Regions from separate parts of the Streptomyces sp. NPDC045968 genome, predicted to be linked through region 1. Evidence: riboswitches for the same ligand, from Rfam matches in the RefSeq annotation. Region 1 holds a riboswitch; the other holds the start of a gene.
The links. Region 1 has a riboswitch for glycine ahead of gcvP (aminomethyl-transferring glycine dehydrogenase). Riboswitches for the same ligand answer to the same signal wherever they lie in the genome.
Positions count from the first base shown of each region.

Region 2: it holds a riboswitch for glycine, as region 1 does, so the genes downstream of both, gcvT (glycine cleavage system aminomethyltransferase GcvT) here and gcvP (aminomethyl-transferring glycine dehydrogenase) in region 1, are expected to answer to the same signal.

Region 1 covers NZ_JBWKLF010000012.1:212,729-220,663, reverse strand. The annotation lists gene AC07FA_RS30630 (bifunctional nuclease family protein) at 1-446, shown strand, start outside; gene AC07FA_RS30625 (MerR family transcriptional regulator) at 615-1,226, shown strand; gene AC07FA_RS30620 (DNA polymerase IV) at 1,298-2,746, shown strand; gene AC07FA_RS30615 (PRC-barrel domain-containing protein) at 2,668-3,039, opposite strand; glycine riboswitch at 3,173-3,270, shown strand; gene gcvP (aminomethyl-transferring glycine dehydrogenase) at 3,463-6,348, shown strand; gene AC07FA_RS30605 (DUF5999 family protein) at 6,434-6,640, opposite strand; gene AC07FA_RS30600 (hypothetical protein) at 6,945-7,532, opposite strand.
Region 2 covers NZ_JBWKLF010000011.1:261,540-269,474, reverse strand. The annotation lists gene AC07FA_RS29520 (metallophosphoesterase family protein) at 1-353, shown strand, start outside; gene AC07FA_RS29515 (4'-phosphopantetheinyl transferase family protein) at 350-1,027, shown strand; gene AC07FA_RS29510 (L-serine ammonia-lyase) at 1,014-2,399, opposite strand; gene glyA (serine hydroxymethyltransferase) at 2,561-3,820, opposite strand; gene gcvH (glycine cleavage system protein GcvH) at 3,839-4,216, opposite strand; gene gcvT (glycine cleavage system aminomethyltransferase GcvT) at 4,317-5,456, opposite strand; glycine riboswitch at 5,613-5,710, opposite strand; gene AC07FA_RS29490 (AAA family ATPase) at 5,867-6,541, shown strand; gene AC07FA_RS29485 (enhanced serine sensitivity protein SseB) at 6,605-7,375, shown strand; gene AC07FA_RS29480 (enhanced serine sensitivity protein SseB C-terminal domain-containing protein) at 7,494-7,935, shown strand, end outside.

The sequences.
Region 1 (7,935 bases):
GGGTAGAAATGCCCTCCAATCAACCGATCGTGCTCCTGCGTGAAGTGGGAGGCGACCGGTACCTCCCCATTTGGATCGGTCCCGGCGAGGCGACAGCCATCGCCTTCGCCCAGCAGGGCATGGCTCCGGCCAGGCCTCTGACCCATGATCTCTTCAAGGACGTGCTCGAGGCCGTAGGCCAGGAGCTCACCGAGGTCCGTATCACGGACCTCCGAGAAGGGGTCTTCTACGCGGAGCTGGTCTTCGCGAGCGGGGTCGAGGTGAGCGCGCGGCCGTCCGACGCCATAGCGCTCGCCCTGCGCACCGGCACGCCGATCTACGGCAGTGACGGGGTGCTGGACGATGCGGGGATCGCGATCCCTGACGAGCAGGAGGACGAGGTGGAGAAGTTCCGCGAGTTCCTCGACCAGATCTCGCCGGAGGATTTCGATACCAACAGTCAGTGACCGTCCCGTAGGGGTGCTGTCAGCGCATCCGACAAGCCGTTCCCGTTAAAGAGTCACGGGAAACCACCCTCAGGGTGATTATCACTCGGCGTGCCGAGTGTGGCGATCGTTGACGCACCCCGAGTGACTGCCTACCTTCGAGAGGGCAGGTCAAGGACGGAGGTCGGCGTGAGAAGCAGCGGCGACGGTACGGTGGCGGGCGGGCCGTATCCGCAGCAGGGCAGTGCAGCCGACCACACCATCAGGCAGCCGGTTCAGCCGGTGGTGGCGGACGGCATGGCAGCGGTGGGCGATATCGGCTACCGGGGCCCGACCGCGTGCGCGGCGGCGGGCATCACCTATCGGCAGCTCGACTACTGGGCGCGTACGGGGCTCGTCGAGCCGAGTGTGCGTCCGGCGTACGGGTCGGGGACCCAGCGCCTCTACAGTTTCCGGGACGTGGTCCTCCTCAAGATCGTGAAGCGCTTCCTGGACACGGGTGTCGCTCTGCAGAACATCCGCAGCACGGTGCAGCACCTGAGGGCCCGTGGATTCCAGGACCTCGAACGCATGACGCTGATGAGCGACGGGGCGACGGTCTACGAGTGCTCCTCGCCCGACGAGGTCGTCAAGCTCCTCCAGGGGGGCCAGGGCGTCTTCGGTATCGCCGTCGGCGTCGTCTGGCGCGACGTGGACGTGGCCCTGTCCCAGCTGCACGGCGAACGGGTCGACACGGGCGAGACACTGATCGGCAACAACCCCGCCGACGAACTGGCCAGGCGGCGCAACCGCGCCGGCTGAGCGGGACCTGCCCGGGCCTTCAGGGGCGCCGGGCAGGCCGGTTGTCAGTGCCATAGGGCAGCATCGGTCGTGTGAGAGCCGCGCCCACCATCCTGCATCTGGACATGGATGCCTTCTACGCCTCCGCGGAGCAGGCGGCGAAGCCGAGTCTGCGCGGGAAGCCGGTGGTGGTGGGCGGCCTCGGGCCACGCGGGGTCGTGGCCACCGCGTCGTACGAGGCGCGGCGCTTCGGCGTCCACTCGGCGATGCCGATGGCCCAGGCCCGCAGACTCGCGCCCAACGCCGCGTACCTCGTGCCGCGCTTCACGCTGTACAGAACGGTGAGCGACCAGGTGATGGGGCTTCTGGGGCGCATGTCGCCCCTGGTGGAGCCGCTCAGCCTGGACGAGGCATTCGTCGACCTGGAGGCCGGCGGGGTCGCCGACGACTCGGCCTCGGCCCGCGAGATCGGCGAGCAGCTGCGTACGGCGATCAAGGCCGTCACCGGACTCACCGGGTCCGTCGGTCTGGCCGGGTCCAAGATGATCGCCAAGATCGCCTCGGAGGAGGCCAAGCCGGACGGGCTCGTCCTCATCGAGCCGGGTACCGAACGGGAGCTGCTGGCGCCCATGTCCGTGCGCATCCTGCCGGGCGTCGGACCGGCCACCGGAGACCACCTGCGACGGGCCGGGATGACCACCGTCCGCGACCTGGCCGATGCGGGCGAGGCGGAGCTCGTACGGCTGCTGGGCAAGGCCCACGGGGCATCGCTGCACCTCATGGCCCTCGGGTACGACGACCGGCGCGTGGTGGCGGAGCGCGACGCCAAGTCCGTGTCGGTCGAGGACACCTTCGACGTGGACCTGCACGACCGGGTGCGCGTCAGGTCGGAGGTGGAACGCCTCGCGGACCGGTGTGTGCGGCGGCTGCGGGCCGCGGAGCGGTCGGGGCGGACGGTCGTGCTGAAGGTGCGGCGCTACGACTTCTCGACGCTCACCCGGTCCGAGACGCTGCGCGGTCCCACGGACGACCCCACCGTCATCAGGGAGGCCGCCGCGCGGCTGCTGGAGGCCGTCGACACCACCGGGGGAGTACGGCTGCTCGGAGTGGGTGTCACGGGGCTCGCCGACTTCACCCAGGAGGATCTGTTCGCGCAGGCCGCCGACGCGCGCAGCGCCGCAGCGGTCGCCGAGGAGAGCGGAACCGACGAGGAGCCGGTGGAGGCGCCCGAGGAAGCGGCGGAGGAGAGTCCCGAACAGCTTGCCGCGCGGCGGTGGCCCTCGGGACACGACGTACGGCACGAGACCTACGGCCACGGATGGGTGCAGGGCAGCGGCGTGGGCCGGGTGACGGTGCGCTTCGAGGAGCCTGGCGACCCCCCGGGCCGGGTGCGCACCTTCCGCATCGACGACCCGGAGCTCCGGCCGGCCGAGCCGCTGCCGCTCGTGAAAGAGCCCGTGGACTACTCCTCCTGGCCCGCCAGCCTCCCGAAGTCACGGTCCGGCGCCAGCTCCTCCTCCGGCGGCGAGTCCAGACCGTAGTGGCGGTAGAGCTGCAGCTCCTGCTCCGGTGAGAGATGCCGTCCGACGCCGAAGTCCGGCGCGTCCTTGATCAACGCGCGGTCGAAGGGGATGCGCAGCGAGTCGTCGACGAATTCGCTCGGTTCCAGTGGCACGAAGGCGTCCCTGCTGAAGAGCCCGGTACGTACGGCCGCCCACTCGGGCACCCCGGTCGCGTCGTCGAGATAGACCTCATCCACCGTTCCGATCTTGGCGCCCTTGCGGTCGAATGCCTTGCGGCCGATCAGGCTGCGCGGATCGATATCGGTCTGCACGGTGCCTCCCACTGGTCGCAACAACTGAGGGTGGTCCCCCCATTACTCCACAAGCACTACGAAAGTGCAGATCGGGGGCGGCGGCCACTCGAGACAGCCGACGTGTGCCCGCTGGTAGGCTGGCAGTGGCTGCTGACCCCGTGCGGGAGAGTCCTTCGGTGAGAACGCCGGAGGCGCCGAAGGAGCAAATCCTCCCCGGAATCTCTCAGGCCCCCGTACCGCACGGTTGAGGTCACTCTGGAAAGCAGGACGGGACTCGCCACGGCACAGACCGGCGCGGGACCTTTCCTCACCGACGGTGAAAGCCGGTCCGCCATGTGCGGCCGGTGAAGCTCTCAGGTCGAGATGACAGAGGGGGAGGCCGTTCGGGCACCCACGCCGTGGTGCCCCTCGCAGGTCGTGACAGACCAGGAGGCCTCCATCATGACCCCCCGTCGCACTCCGCTCTCCCAGCTTGAGCAGGGCATTCCCTTCGAGCAGCGCCACATCGGGCCCGATGGCGAGGCCCAGGCGAAGATGCTCGCCCAGGTCGGCTACGGCTCCCTCGACGAGCTCACCGCAGCCGCGGTGCCCGATGTGATCAGGAGTGCGGAGGCGCTGGACCTCCCCGCCGCCCGCTCCGAGGCCGAGGTACTGGCCGAGCTGCGCTCCCTCGCCGACCGCAACCAGGTCCTCGCCCCGATGATCGGGCTCGGTTACTACGGCACCTTCACCCCTCCGGTGATCCTCCGCAACGTCATGGAGAACCCGGCCTGGTACACGGCGTACACCCCGTACCAGCCCGAGATCTCCCAGGGCCGCCTGGAGGCGCTCCTCAACTTCCAGACCATGGTCGCCGAGCTGACCGGACTGCCGACCTCGGGCGCCTCCCTGCTCGACGAGGGCACCGCCGCCGCCGAGGCGATGGCGCTGGCGCGGCGCGTCGGCAAGGTCAAGAACGGCGTCTTCCTCGTCGACGCGGACACCCTGCCGCAGACGATCGCGGTGATAGAGACACGTGCCGAGCCGACCGGTGTCGAGGTCGTCGTGGCCGACCTCGCCGAGGGCATCCCGGCGGACGTCGCCGAGCGCGGTGTCTTCGGCGTGCTGCTCCAGTACCCGGGCGCCTCCGGAGCCGTCCGGGACATCCAGCCCGTCATCGAGCAGGCCCACGAGCTCGGCGCGATCGTCACCGTCGCCGCCGACCTGCTGGCCCTGACCCTGCTCACCTCCCCCGGTGAGCTGGGCGCGGACATCGCGGTCGGCACCACGCAGCGTTTCGGCGTGCCGATGGGCTTCGGTGGACCGCACGCGGGCTTCATGGCCGTACGCGAGAAGTTCGCCCGCTCCCTGCCCGGCCGGCTGGTCGGTGTCTCGGTGGACGCCGACGGCAACAAGGCGTACCGCCTGGCCCTCCAGACCCGCGAGCAGCACATCCGCCGCGAGAAGGCCACCAGCAACATCTGTACCGCTCAGGTGCTCCTCGCGGTGATGGCCGGGATGTACGCCGTCTACCACGGCCCCGACGGGCTGCGGACGATCGCCCAGCGCACCCACCGTTACGCCACCATCCTCGCCGAGGGCCTGAGGGCCGCCGGTGCCGACGTCGTGCACGGGTCCTACTTCGACACGATCACCGTGCGGGTTCCCGGCAAGGCCGCGCAGGTCGTCGCGGATGCCCGTGAGCGCGGCGTGAACCTGCGGCTCGTCGACGGCGACCTGGTCTCCCTCGCCTGCGACGAGACCACGACCCGTACGCAGATCGCCGCCGTCTGGGCCGCCTTCGGCGCCGACGGTGACATCGAGGCGCTGGACGCGGCCGCCGCCGACACGCTGCCCGAGGGGCTGCTGCGCACCGACTCGATCCTGACCCACCCCGTGTTCCACCAGCACCGTTCCGAGACGGCGATGCTGCGCTACCTGCGCAAGCTGGCCGACCGTGACTACGCGCTGGACCGCGGCATGATCCCGCTCGGCTCCTGCACGATGAAGCTGAACGCGACCACGGAGATGGAGTCGGTCACCTGGCCCGAATTCGGCGCGCTGCACCCCTTCGCACCGGCGGAGCAGGCCCAGGGCTTCCTGACCCTGATCCGCGAGCTGGAGGAGCGCCTGGCCGAGGTCACGGGTTACGACGCCGTCTCCATCCAGCCGAACGCGGGCTCGCAGGGTGAGTTCGCCGGTCTGCTGGCGGTCCGCGCCTATCACCGGGCCAACGGCGACGACCAGCGCACGGTCTGCCTGATCCCTTCCTCGGCGCACGGCACCAACGCCGCGAGTGCCGTGATGGCCGGCATGAAGGTCGTCGTGGTGAAGACCGCCGACGACGGCGAGGTCGACATCGACGACCTGCGCGCGAAGATCGAGAAGCACCGTGACGAGCTCGCCGTGCTCATGATCACGTACCCCTCGACGCACGGTGTCTTCGAGGAGCACGTCGCGGACATCTGCGGTGAGGTCCACGACGCGGGCGGCCAGGTGTACGTCGACGGCGCCAACCTCAACGCGCTGGTCGGCCTGGCGAAGCCCGGCAAGTTCGGCGGCGACGTCTCGCACCTGAATCTGCACAAGACTTTCTGCATCCCGCATGGCGGCGGCGGCCCGGGCGTCGGCCCGGTCGGTGTGCGCGCGCACCTCGCGCCCTACCTGCCGAACCACCCGCTCCAGCCCGCCGCGGGCCCGGAGACCGGCGTGGGCCCGATCTCGGCCGCCCCGTGGGGTTCCGCAGGGATTCTGCCCATCTCCTGGGCGTACGTACGTCTGATGGGCGGCGAGGGCCTCAAGCGGGCCACGCAGGTGGCCGTGCTCGCCGCCAACTACATCGCCAAGCGGCTCGAACCGCACTACCCGATCCTGTACAACGGCCCGGCCGGTCTGGTCGCGCACGAGTGCATCGTCGATCTGCGGCCGATCTCCAAGGCGACCGGGGTCAGCATCGACGACGTGGCCAAGCGCCTGATCGACTACGGCTTCCACTCGCCGACCATGTCGTTCCCGGTGGCCGGGACACTGATGATCGAGCCGACCGAGAGCGAGAACCTCGCGGAGCTCGACCGTTTCTGCGACACGATGATCGCCATTCGCGGCGAGATCGAGAAGGTCGCGTCCGGCGAGTGGAGCGCCGACGACAACCCGCTGGGCAACGCCCCGCACACGGCGGCGGCGCTCGGTGGCGAGTGGGAGCACGGCTACAGCCGTGAAGAGGCCGTCTTCCCGGCCGGTGTATCGGCCGCGGACAAGTACTGGCCGCCGGTGCGCCGGATCGACGGTGCCTTCGGCGACCGCAACCTGGTCTGCTCGTGCCCGCCGCTGGACGCCTACGACAACTGAGGTACGCGCGGCAGAGCGTGACGCGGACATGCGTCGGGGCCGGTACGGAGACTTCTCCGGCCGGCCCCAGTTCGTACGGCCGCGGTCAGGCGGCTTTCATGACCCGCCCGGACTCCAGCGGCCGGTGCGGTGCGATGATCTGCCCGTCCGGCAGGAGCTCGCCGGTGTCCTCGAAGAGCAGGACGCCGTTGCACAGGAGGCTCCAGCCCTGCTCCGGGTGGTGTGCCGTGAGGCGCGCGGCTTCCCGGTCGGCGGAGTCGGCGGACGGGCAGGGTGGCTGGTGCTGGCACATGGCTGGGTTCTTTCGCTGCGTTGAGTTGAGTGTCCTGCGGCTTGACGGTGTGTTCATGGCCGCCCCCGTATCAGTCGGTCCGGTCCCAGTGTTGCCCTACGGGCGTCGATCCGCAGGGATTTCGCGGCAGCTCTTGTCCTCCTCTCATGACGCATCACCCGGCCGGGCGGTTCACCGTAACTCCACTGTCTCTTCGGGGGGTTCGGGGTGGCCCGTACGGACTAGTCCTGACGGGCAGAACCGCGCCCCCGTCGTAGTGCCCCCGGAGGCCGGGGGCGGTACGACGGGGGCGCGGTGGAAGCGGTCAGGCGGGCGATCCGAGCAGGGGGCCGGGAGGAATGCGCAACGTCATCACGGGCAAGAGGTCGGCGACCGCGTGCGGACGGTGGGCGGCGATGCCAGGAGGTGCGGGTGCCAGGGGCACGAGAACGTCGGTCGGGGCGAGTGCGCCGCCCGAGGGGTCGGCTTCGGTGTCGCCGTGCAGCCACAGCGTGAGCATGTAGAGCCCGGGGATGGAGAGCAGGCGCGGCTGGTACGCGGCCGGTGCCGCTTCGGCCTGTCGCACGGCCAGCTCGGTCGAGGTGATGTACGGGCCTTCGAAGAAGTGCGAGAAGGCCCAGCCGTCGGGAGTCAGCATGGTGTCAGCGGCAGCGATGGCGCGGTCTCCGCTGCGGATCAGGAAGCGCCAGCCGGCGAGGCGGGTGCGGGGCACGGCCTCGTTCGGCGTGATCCGGTCCAGTACGTGGACGGGGAGCGGGAGTTCGGGGCTCAGCGGTCCCTGGACGGACCGGAGAGCGGGGGTGCGGGCCTCGCGGACTGCGGTGGGAGAACCGAGTGCCGTGAGAACGCTGCGCAATGCGGGCGCGGGAGCCTGGGGTACATGCAGCGGCATGGTGAGTCGCCTCTCACTTCGGAGACACGGTGATGCGTGGGCGGGTGCAGACGGCGCTGTCGGCGTGCCGGGGCGAGAGGACGGCCGGTAACGCGGCCTGTGCGTCAACTCTCTGCCTCGTCCGCGGAGTTTATACGACACGTGTTCACACGGTGTTTCCGCTAGCCGTTTCTCATATTGTCCGCAAGGTGGGATCAGGACTTCGGAATGCGGAGTTTCTGGTGATTCCGCCTGCCTGGTCTTCCCTCCGCCAGGGGTTTACCCGATTCGGCGGTAGGCTGAAACTCGTCGGCGCATTCGCCGCGCGGATGCCGGTGGAATGTGCAGCTGCCCGGTGCCGACGGAATGTGCCCCCGGCTTCCGTCACCAGACTATCGGGTACCCGAGCTCGATGGGGGCGTTA
Region 2 (7,935 bases), on a different contig from region 1:
GCCGCGAGGAGTGGTGCCACGCGCGGGTGGCCCACACCGAGCAGCGCCTCGCCGCCTGCGACCCCGATGTCCCGCTGGTGCTGGTCAACCACTACCCCCTGGTGCGGGAACCCACGAGGATCCTGCGCCACCAGGAGTTCGCACAGTGGTGCGGCACGGAGCGCACGGCCGACTGGCACAAGCGGTTCAACACGAGCGTGGTCGTCTACGGCCATCTCCACATTCCCCGGACCACCTGGCACGACGGCGTGCGCTTCGAGGAGGTGTCGGTCGGCTACCCGAGGGAGTGGCGGAGGACCGGCCACCCCCGGAACCTGCCGCGTCAGATCCTCACAGCGACGAGCACCCCGTGATCGAGCACATCCTCCCGCCCGACGTCACCACCCACGAGGCATTCGACGACTCGGCGGACGCCCCGGTCTTCCCCGAGGAGGCGGCGGTCGTCCGTGATGCCGTGGACTCCAGGAAACGCGAGTTCGCCACCGTCCGGATGTGCGCTCGCCGGGCGCTCGCCGATCTCGGCCTGCCCGCCGGCCCCGTACTGCCCGGCGAGGGCGGCGCACCCCGCTGGCCGGAGACGGTCGTGGGCAGCCTCACCCACTGCACCGGCTACCGGGCCGCGGTGCTGGGCCGAACCACGCACATCGCGATGCTCGGCATCGACGCGGAACCCCACGCACCCCTGCCCGACGGGATCCTCGACGCCATCGCCCTGCCGACGGAGCGCCGCCGTCTCCGCGTCCTGGGGGCGGCGGACCCGGGCGTCTGCTGGGACCGCCTGTTGTTCTGCATGAAGGAAGCGGTCTTCAAGGCGTGGTACCCCTTCACCGGCCAAGGGCTCGGCTTCGAGGACGCCGACATCGGTATCGACCTCGGCACGGGGACCTTCGGCGCGCGCATCCTCACCCCGCATCGCCTGCCCCGGGGCGGGCAGGTGGACCGCCTCGACGGCCGGTGGCTGGTCCGCGACGGCCTCGCACTCGCCGCGATCGCCGTCCCGGCCGCTCACCTGGCTAACACTCGATGATGTTCACCGCGAGACCGCCGCGCGCCGTCTCCTTGTACTTCACGCTCATGTCGGCGCCGGTCTCCTTCATGGTCTTGATGACCTTGTCGAGGGAGACCTTGTGGGTGCCGTCGCCGCGCAGAGCCATCTTGGCCGCGGTGACGGCCTTGACCGCCGCCATGCCGTTGCGCTCGATGCAGGGGATCTGGACGAGGCCGCCCACCGGGTCGCAGGTCAGACCCAGGTTGTGTTCCATGCCGATCTCCGCGGCGTTCTCCACCTGCTCGGCCGAGCCGCCGAGCACCTCGGCGAGGGCGCCCGCCGCCATGGAGCAGGCGGAGCCGACCTCGCCCTGGCAGCCGACCTCGGCGCCGGAGATCGAGGCGTTCTCCTTGAAGAGCATGCCGATGGCCCCTGCGGAGAGCAGGAAGCGTACGACGCTGTCCTCCTTCTCGGCCTCGGTGCAGCCGCCGGCCGCGAAGTTCATGTAGTAGTGCAGAACGGCGGGGATGATGCCCGCGGCGCCGTTGGTGGGAGCGGTGACGACACGGCCGCCCGCCGCGTTCTCCTCGTTGACCGCCATCGCGTAGAGGGTGATCCACTCCATGGCGTGGGCCTGCGGGTCGCCCTCGGCCCGCAGCTGGCGGGCGGAGTTCGCGGCGCGGCGCCGGACCTTCAGACCGCCCGGCAGGATGCCCTCGGTGGCCATGCCGCGTGCGACGCACGCCTGCATGACGCGCCAGATGTCCAGGAGGCCGGAGCGGATCTCGGCCTCGGTGCGCCAGGCCTTCTCGTTCTCCAGCATCAGCGAGGAGATGGACAGACCGGTCTCCCTGGCGAGGCGGAGCAGCTCGTCACCGGTGCGGAAGGGGTGCTTGAGCACGGTGTCGTCCGGGACGATCGGGTTCTCCCCGGCCACCGCGTCCTCGTCGACGACGAAGCCGCCGCCGACCGAGTAGTACGTCTTCTCCAGGAGCGTGGCGCCCTCGGCGTCGAACGCGAGCACCGTCATTCCGTTGGCGTGGTACGGCAGGGCCTTGCGGCGGTGCAGGACCAGCTGCTCGTCGGCGTCGAAGGGGATCTCGTGCATGCCCAGCAGGTTGATCCGGCCCCGGGTGCGGATCTCCTCGACGCGGGCGTCGGCGGATTCCACGTCGACCGTACGGGGCGACTCGCCCTCCAGGCCGAGCAGGACGGCCTTGGGCGTGCCGTGGCCGTGGCCGGTCGCGCCGAGCGAGCCGTACAGCTCGGCCCGTATCGAAGCGGTGTGGGCCAGCAGGCCCTCGTTCTTCAGACGGCGGGCGAACATACGGGCGGCGCGCATCGGGCCGACGGTGTGGGAGCTGGACGGGCCGATGCCGACCGAGAAGAGGTCGAAGACCGAGATGGCCACGGGAGGACTCCTAAAAAAGGGTTGGTAGACGCCGTTGTCTGCCGGTGGTGCGGGACGGGCCGGTGGGCCCGAGTGCAGCGGGGGGACAAGGGTGGGGGCACCGCGCTCACTGTCCAGTGTGCGCGGTGCCCCGCCCCGAACGTACGAAACAGCCGACCGGACTACTTCAGGCCGGGGTACAGCGGGAACTTCTCGGCCAGCGCGATGACGCGGGCCTTGAGGTCATCGGCGTCGTAGGACGGCTTCAGGGCCGACGCGATGATCTCCGCGACCTCGGTGAAGTCCTCGGCCTGGAAACCGCGGGTGGCCAGGGCCGGCGTACCGATCCGCAGACCCGAGGTGACCATCGGCGGCCGCGGGTCGTTCGGGATGGCGTTCCGGTTGACCGTGATGCCCAGCTCGTGGAGGCGGTCCTCGGCCTGCTGGCCGTCCAGCTCGGAGTTGCGCAGGTCGACGAGGACCAGGTGCACGTCCGTACCGCCGGAGAGGACGGAGACGCCGGCCTCGGTGACGTCCGGCTGCACCAGACGCTCGGCGAGGATGCGGGCGCCGTCCAGGGTGCGCTGCTGGCGCTCCTTGAACTCCTCGCCCGCCGCGATCTTGAACGAGACGGCCTTGGCCGCGATCACGTGCTCCAGCGGGCCACCCTGCTGACCGGGGAAGACCGCCGAGTTGATCTTCTTGGCGAGCTCCTGCGTCGACAGGATCACACCACCGCGCGGACCGCCGAGGGTCTTGTGCGTGGTGGTCGTGACGACGTGGGCGTGCGGCACCGGGTTGGGGTGCAGGCCCGCGGCCACCAGGCCGGCGAAGTGCGCCATGTCGACCATCAGGTACGCGCCGACCTCGTCCGCGATGCGGCGGAAGGCGGCGAAGTCGAGCTGACGCGGGTAGGCGGACCAGCCCGCGACGATCAGCTTCGGCTTGGACTCCTTGGCGAGGCGCTCGACCTCGGCCATGTCCACGACGCCGGTCTCGTCGACGTGGTACGGGACCACGTTGTAGAGCTTGCCGGAGAAGTTGATCTTCATGCCGTGGGTCAGGTGACCGCCGTGGGCCAGGTTGAGACCCATGATCGTGTCGCCCGGCTTCAGCAGCGCGAACATCGCGGCGGCGTTGGCCTGCGCGCCCGAGTGCGGCTGGACGTTCGCGGCCTCGGCGCCGAACAGCGCCTTGATGCGGTCGATCGCGATCTGCTCGACGACGTCGACGTGCTCACAGCCGCCGTAGTAGCGGCGGCCCGGGTAGCCCTCGGCGTACTTGTTGGTCAGGACGGAGCCCTGCGCCTCCATGACCGCGACCGGAGCGAAGTTCTCCGAGGCGATCATTTCGAGGGTGGACTGCTGACGGTGGAGCTCGGCGTCGACGGCGGCGGCGACGTCCGGGTCCAGCTCGTGGAGGGAGGAGTTGAGAAGCGACATCAGGGGGTCCCTTGGGTCTCAGTTGCCGGAGAACTCGGTGTACTCGTCGGCGGAGAGCAGGTCCTTCGGCTCATCCGCGACACGTACCTTGAACAGCCAGCCGCCCTCGAAAGGAGCGGAGTTCACCAGCGACGGGTCGTCCACGACGTCCTGGTTCGCGTCGGTGACCTCACCGGTGACCGGCGAGTACAGGTCGCTGACCGACTTGGTCGACTCCAGCTCGCCGCAGGTCTCGCCCGCGGTCACCGTGTCACCGACCTCGGGGAGCTGGGCGTAGACGACGTCACCGAGCGCGTTGGCGGCGAATTCGGTGATGCCGATCGTGGCCACACCGTCCTCGACGGCCGACAGCCACTCGTGCTCCTTGCTGTACCGCAGCTGCTGGGGGTTGCTCATGACCTGAATTCTCCTGTACGCGGGGGAGTGCTGATGAACGGTGGTCTTACGGGGTGAGACGCGACTGCGTCACGTCAGGGACGCCGGGATGTCCCGGATGTCACTTCTGGCGCTTGTAGAACGGCAGGGCCACGACCTCGTACGGCTCGTGCGTGCCCCGGATGTCGACTCCGACGCCCGTGGTGCCGGGCGCGGCGTGCGCCGCGTCGACGTACGCCATGGCGATCGGCTTGCCCAGCGTGGGCGAAGGCGCTCCGGAGGTGACCTCGCCGATGACCGTGCCCTCGGGCCCGCCCACGGCGACAACGGGGAAACCGGCACGGGGCACCCGGCGGCCCTCGGCGACCAGGCCGACGAGCTTGCGCGGGGGAGCGGTCTCGGCGCGCTCGGCGGCGGCCTCCAGCGCGGCGCGCCCGACGAAGTCGCCCTCCTTCTCGAACTTCACGACCCGGCCGAGACCGGCGTCGAACGGGGTCAGCGCGGTGGTCAGCTCGTGCCCGTACAGCGGCATGCCCGCCTCCAGGCGCAGCGTGTCGCGGCAGGAGAGCCCGCACGGGATCAGACCGGCCGGGGCGCCGGCCTCGGTGAGGGCCTTCCACAGCTGCTCGGCGTGCTCGGGGGCGACGAAGAGCTCGAAGCCGTCCTCGCCGGTGTAGCCGGTACGGGCGATCAGGGCCGGGACACCGGCGACGGTGCCGGGCAGGCCCGCGTAGTACTTCAGTCCGTCCAGGTCCGCGTCCGTGACGGACTTGAGGATGCCGGGGGACTCCGGGCCCTGGACGGCGATCAGCGCGTACGCGTCGCGGTCGTCGCGTACGACGGCGTCGAAACCGGCGGCGCGCTCGGTGATCGCGTCGAGGACGGTCTGGGCGTTGCCGGCGTTGGCGACGACCATGTACTCGCTCTCGCCCAGGCGGTAGACGATCAGGTCGTCCAGGATGCCGCCGTCCTCGCGGCAGATCATGGTGTAGCGGGCGCGGCCGAGGCCGACCGTGCCGATGTTGCCGACGAGCGCGTAGTTCAGCAGGTCGACGGCCTGCGGGCCCGTGACCGTGATCTCGCCCATGTGCGACAGGTCGAAGAGACCGGCCCTGGTGCGCACGGCGTTGTGCTCGTCGCGCTCACTGGCGTAGCGCAGCGGCATGTCCCAGCCCGCGAAGTCGGTCATGGTCGCGCCCAGCGAACGGTGCAGGGCGTCCAGCGCGGTGTGGCGGGGGGCAGTGCTCGGGGCAGTGCTCATGGATACGGCTCCAGGGCATGACGACAGAGGACGATCCCTCCCCATCTGTCATCGGAACCTGAGAGGTTCGCCGAGAGGCCCTGAGGGGGTCGTTCCCCACAGAGGTCGGCTTGCACCTTGGGTGGAGCCGCGGAACGGCTCGCTTTTCAGATCTGCCTCATCCACGCGGTACGGGGCCTGAGAGATTCAAGGGAGGAACTTGCTCCTTCGGCGCCCGGCACACACAGTGTCCGGAACTCTCCCGCGCGGATTCAAACGGCCGGTATGCAGTTGGCGGGGTCATCATCGCACGGCATGCGGGAGAGTGGGACGTCCGGTCCCGACGGATACGGGCCGGTGAGCCGGTTGTGCCGCATTACCTTTTCTTTACACTTCTTGGGCAGATGTGGGTCACCGGACAGGGGGAGGCGATGACGTTGCAGCGTTACGCGACGACCGCGGGGGCCGCGCAGGGGGCGGTGCCGCCGCAGCAGGCGGCGCCCGTCCGCGCGCTGCTGGGCACGCACGCGCCCGTCGTGCGGGACCTGCGCGGCCGGGAAGGGCGCGGCCCGCGCAGTCTGGACTTCGCCGCGGGCGACGTGGTGGTCGTCTCCGGGCTGCCCGGCAGCGGCAAGTCGACCCTGATCCGCCGCACGGTGACGGAGCGGGCCATCGACTCCCAGGACACCAGGGACCGCTGGGGCCGCGCCCTGCCCCGTCTCCTCCCGTACGCCCTCTACCGCCCCCTCGTGCGCGCCGCCCACTACACCGGGCTCTGGCAGGCCCTGCGCTCCGGCGAGTCCGTCGTGGTGCACGACTGCGGCACGCAGACCTGGGTACGGCGCTGGCTGGCCCGGCACGCCAGGCGCAGAGGCCGCATCCTGCACCTCGTCCTGCTCGACGTCACCCCCGAGGTGGCCAGGGAGGGCCAGCGGGAGCGCGGCCGCGGAGTCTCCGGATACGCGTTCGCCCGCCACCGGCGCTCGGTCGGCCGGCTCATGCGGGACACGGAGACCGGCCTGCTCCCGGCGGGATGCGCCTCGGCGGTGCTGCTGGACCGCGAGGCGGCGGACGCGCTCGACCGGATCGCGTTCGCACCCACGTAGGGCCTGGCGTTCGCTCGTCTACGATCGCTGCCGCAGGGCACGACGAGAAGGGGAGCAGCACCAGTGGACAATCCGGCGCCGTTCGAGACCCAGCCGCACCACGGCTGGCCGGGCAACGAGCTCGAAGAAGTGCTGGTCGCCTCCCTCGGCGTCCCGGAGGCGGGCGGCCGGCTGCTCGAAGTGCTCGGCCGCAGCCCGCTCTGGGTGCCGCTGCCCAACGGTGGCCATCCCGCCAGCGACGACCTCGATCTGCCGATGATGGACATCGACGGCGCCGCGTACGTCCCCGTGTACAGCTCCGAGGCGCAGTTCCTGCTGTGCGTCGGCAGCCACATCTCCTTCGCCGTGGCGCCCGCCCGCGACTTCGCCCGCGGGCTGCCCCCGCAGGTGGGCATCGCGGTGAACCCGGGCGGCGCCGTCGGCCTGCCCCTGCCGCCGCCGGCCGTCGCCGAACTGTGCCGGGCCGGCCGCACCCCGCTGGACGGCCCCGCGGGCGGCGGCCGGGTCAAGCTCTACGAGCCGGACTGGCAGGAGGACCCCGTCGACTTCCTCGCCGCGGTCTCCGGCGAATTCCAGGAGAGCGGTGTCGTGAGCACCGCCCGCCGGGCGCTCGCCAGCATCGAGGGCGGTGATCCGGTCCTCTTCGTCGGAGTCGAGTTCGCCACCTGGGACGGCGCCGGGCAGAGCGCCCCGATGGACGCCATCGGCCGTGCGCTCGGCCGGGTCCAGCCGCCCTGGCCGGTCAATCTCGTCCTGCTCGACGTGACGCAGGACCCCGTCGGGGACTGGATGCGCGAGAAGGTACGCCCCTTCTACCGGCGCGAAGGACACTGACCGCCGTCAAGTCGGTGTCAGAAGCGAGGCATAAGCTGGTTTGATGGCATGGCGGGGTCGCACCCGTATGCCCGGAAGTGGCGGGGCGACAGCGGATCGATGAGGGGCGGGACCCAGAGTGAGCGCGTCAGGCACCGCGGCGGCCGGGCAGATCGAGCACATGCTGGGCCAGGTGACGCCCGGGCGTTACGACGCGTACGAAGCACTGCTCCAGGCCCTCACCGACGGCCGGGTCTGGATGCTCCTGTGGCACGGCACCGCGGGCTCTCCCGATGCCCAGTACGGGAACATGGAGGTCGACGGGCTGGGCTACGCCCCCTGTGTGACCTCCGCCCAGGAGCTCTCCGCCAGCGGCTGGAACCGCGCCCACGAACTGGTCACCGGACGTGACATCGCCCGCGCGCTCTTCCCCGACCGCTGGGGCATCTGGCTCAACCCCCACGCCCCGGGCGGCGGCGTCGGCATCCCCTGGCTCGACCTGCGCCGGATCGCCACCGGCCTCGACCGGATGCCCGCGGGACCGCTGCGGCTCTCCGAGCCCGCCATCGAGATCCCGCAGT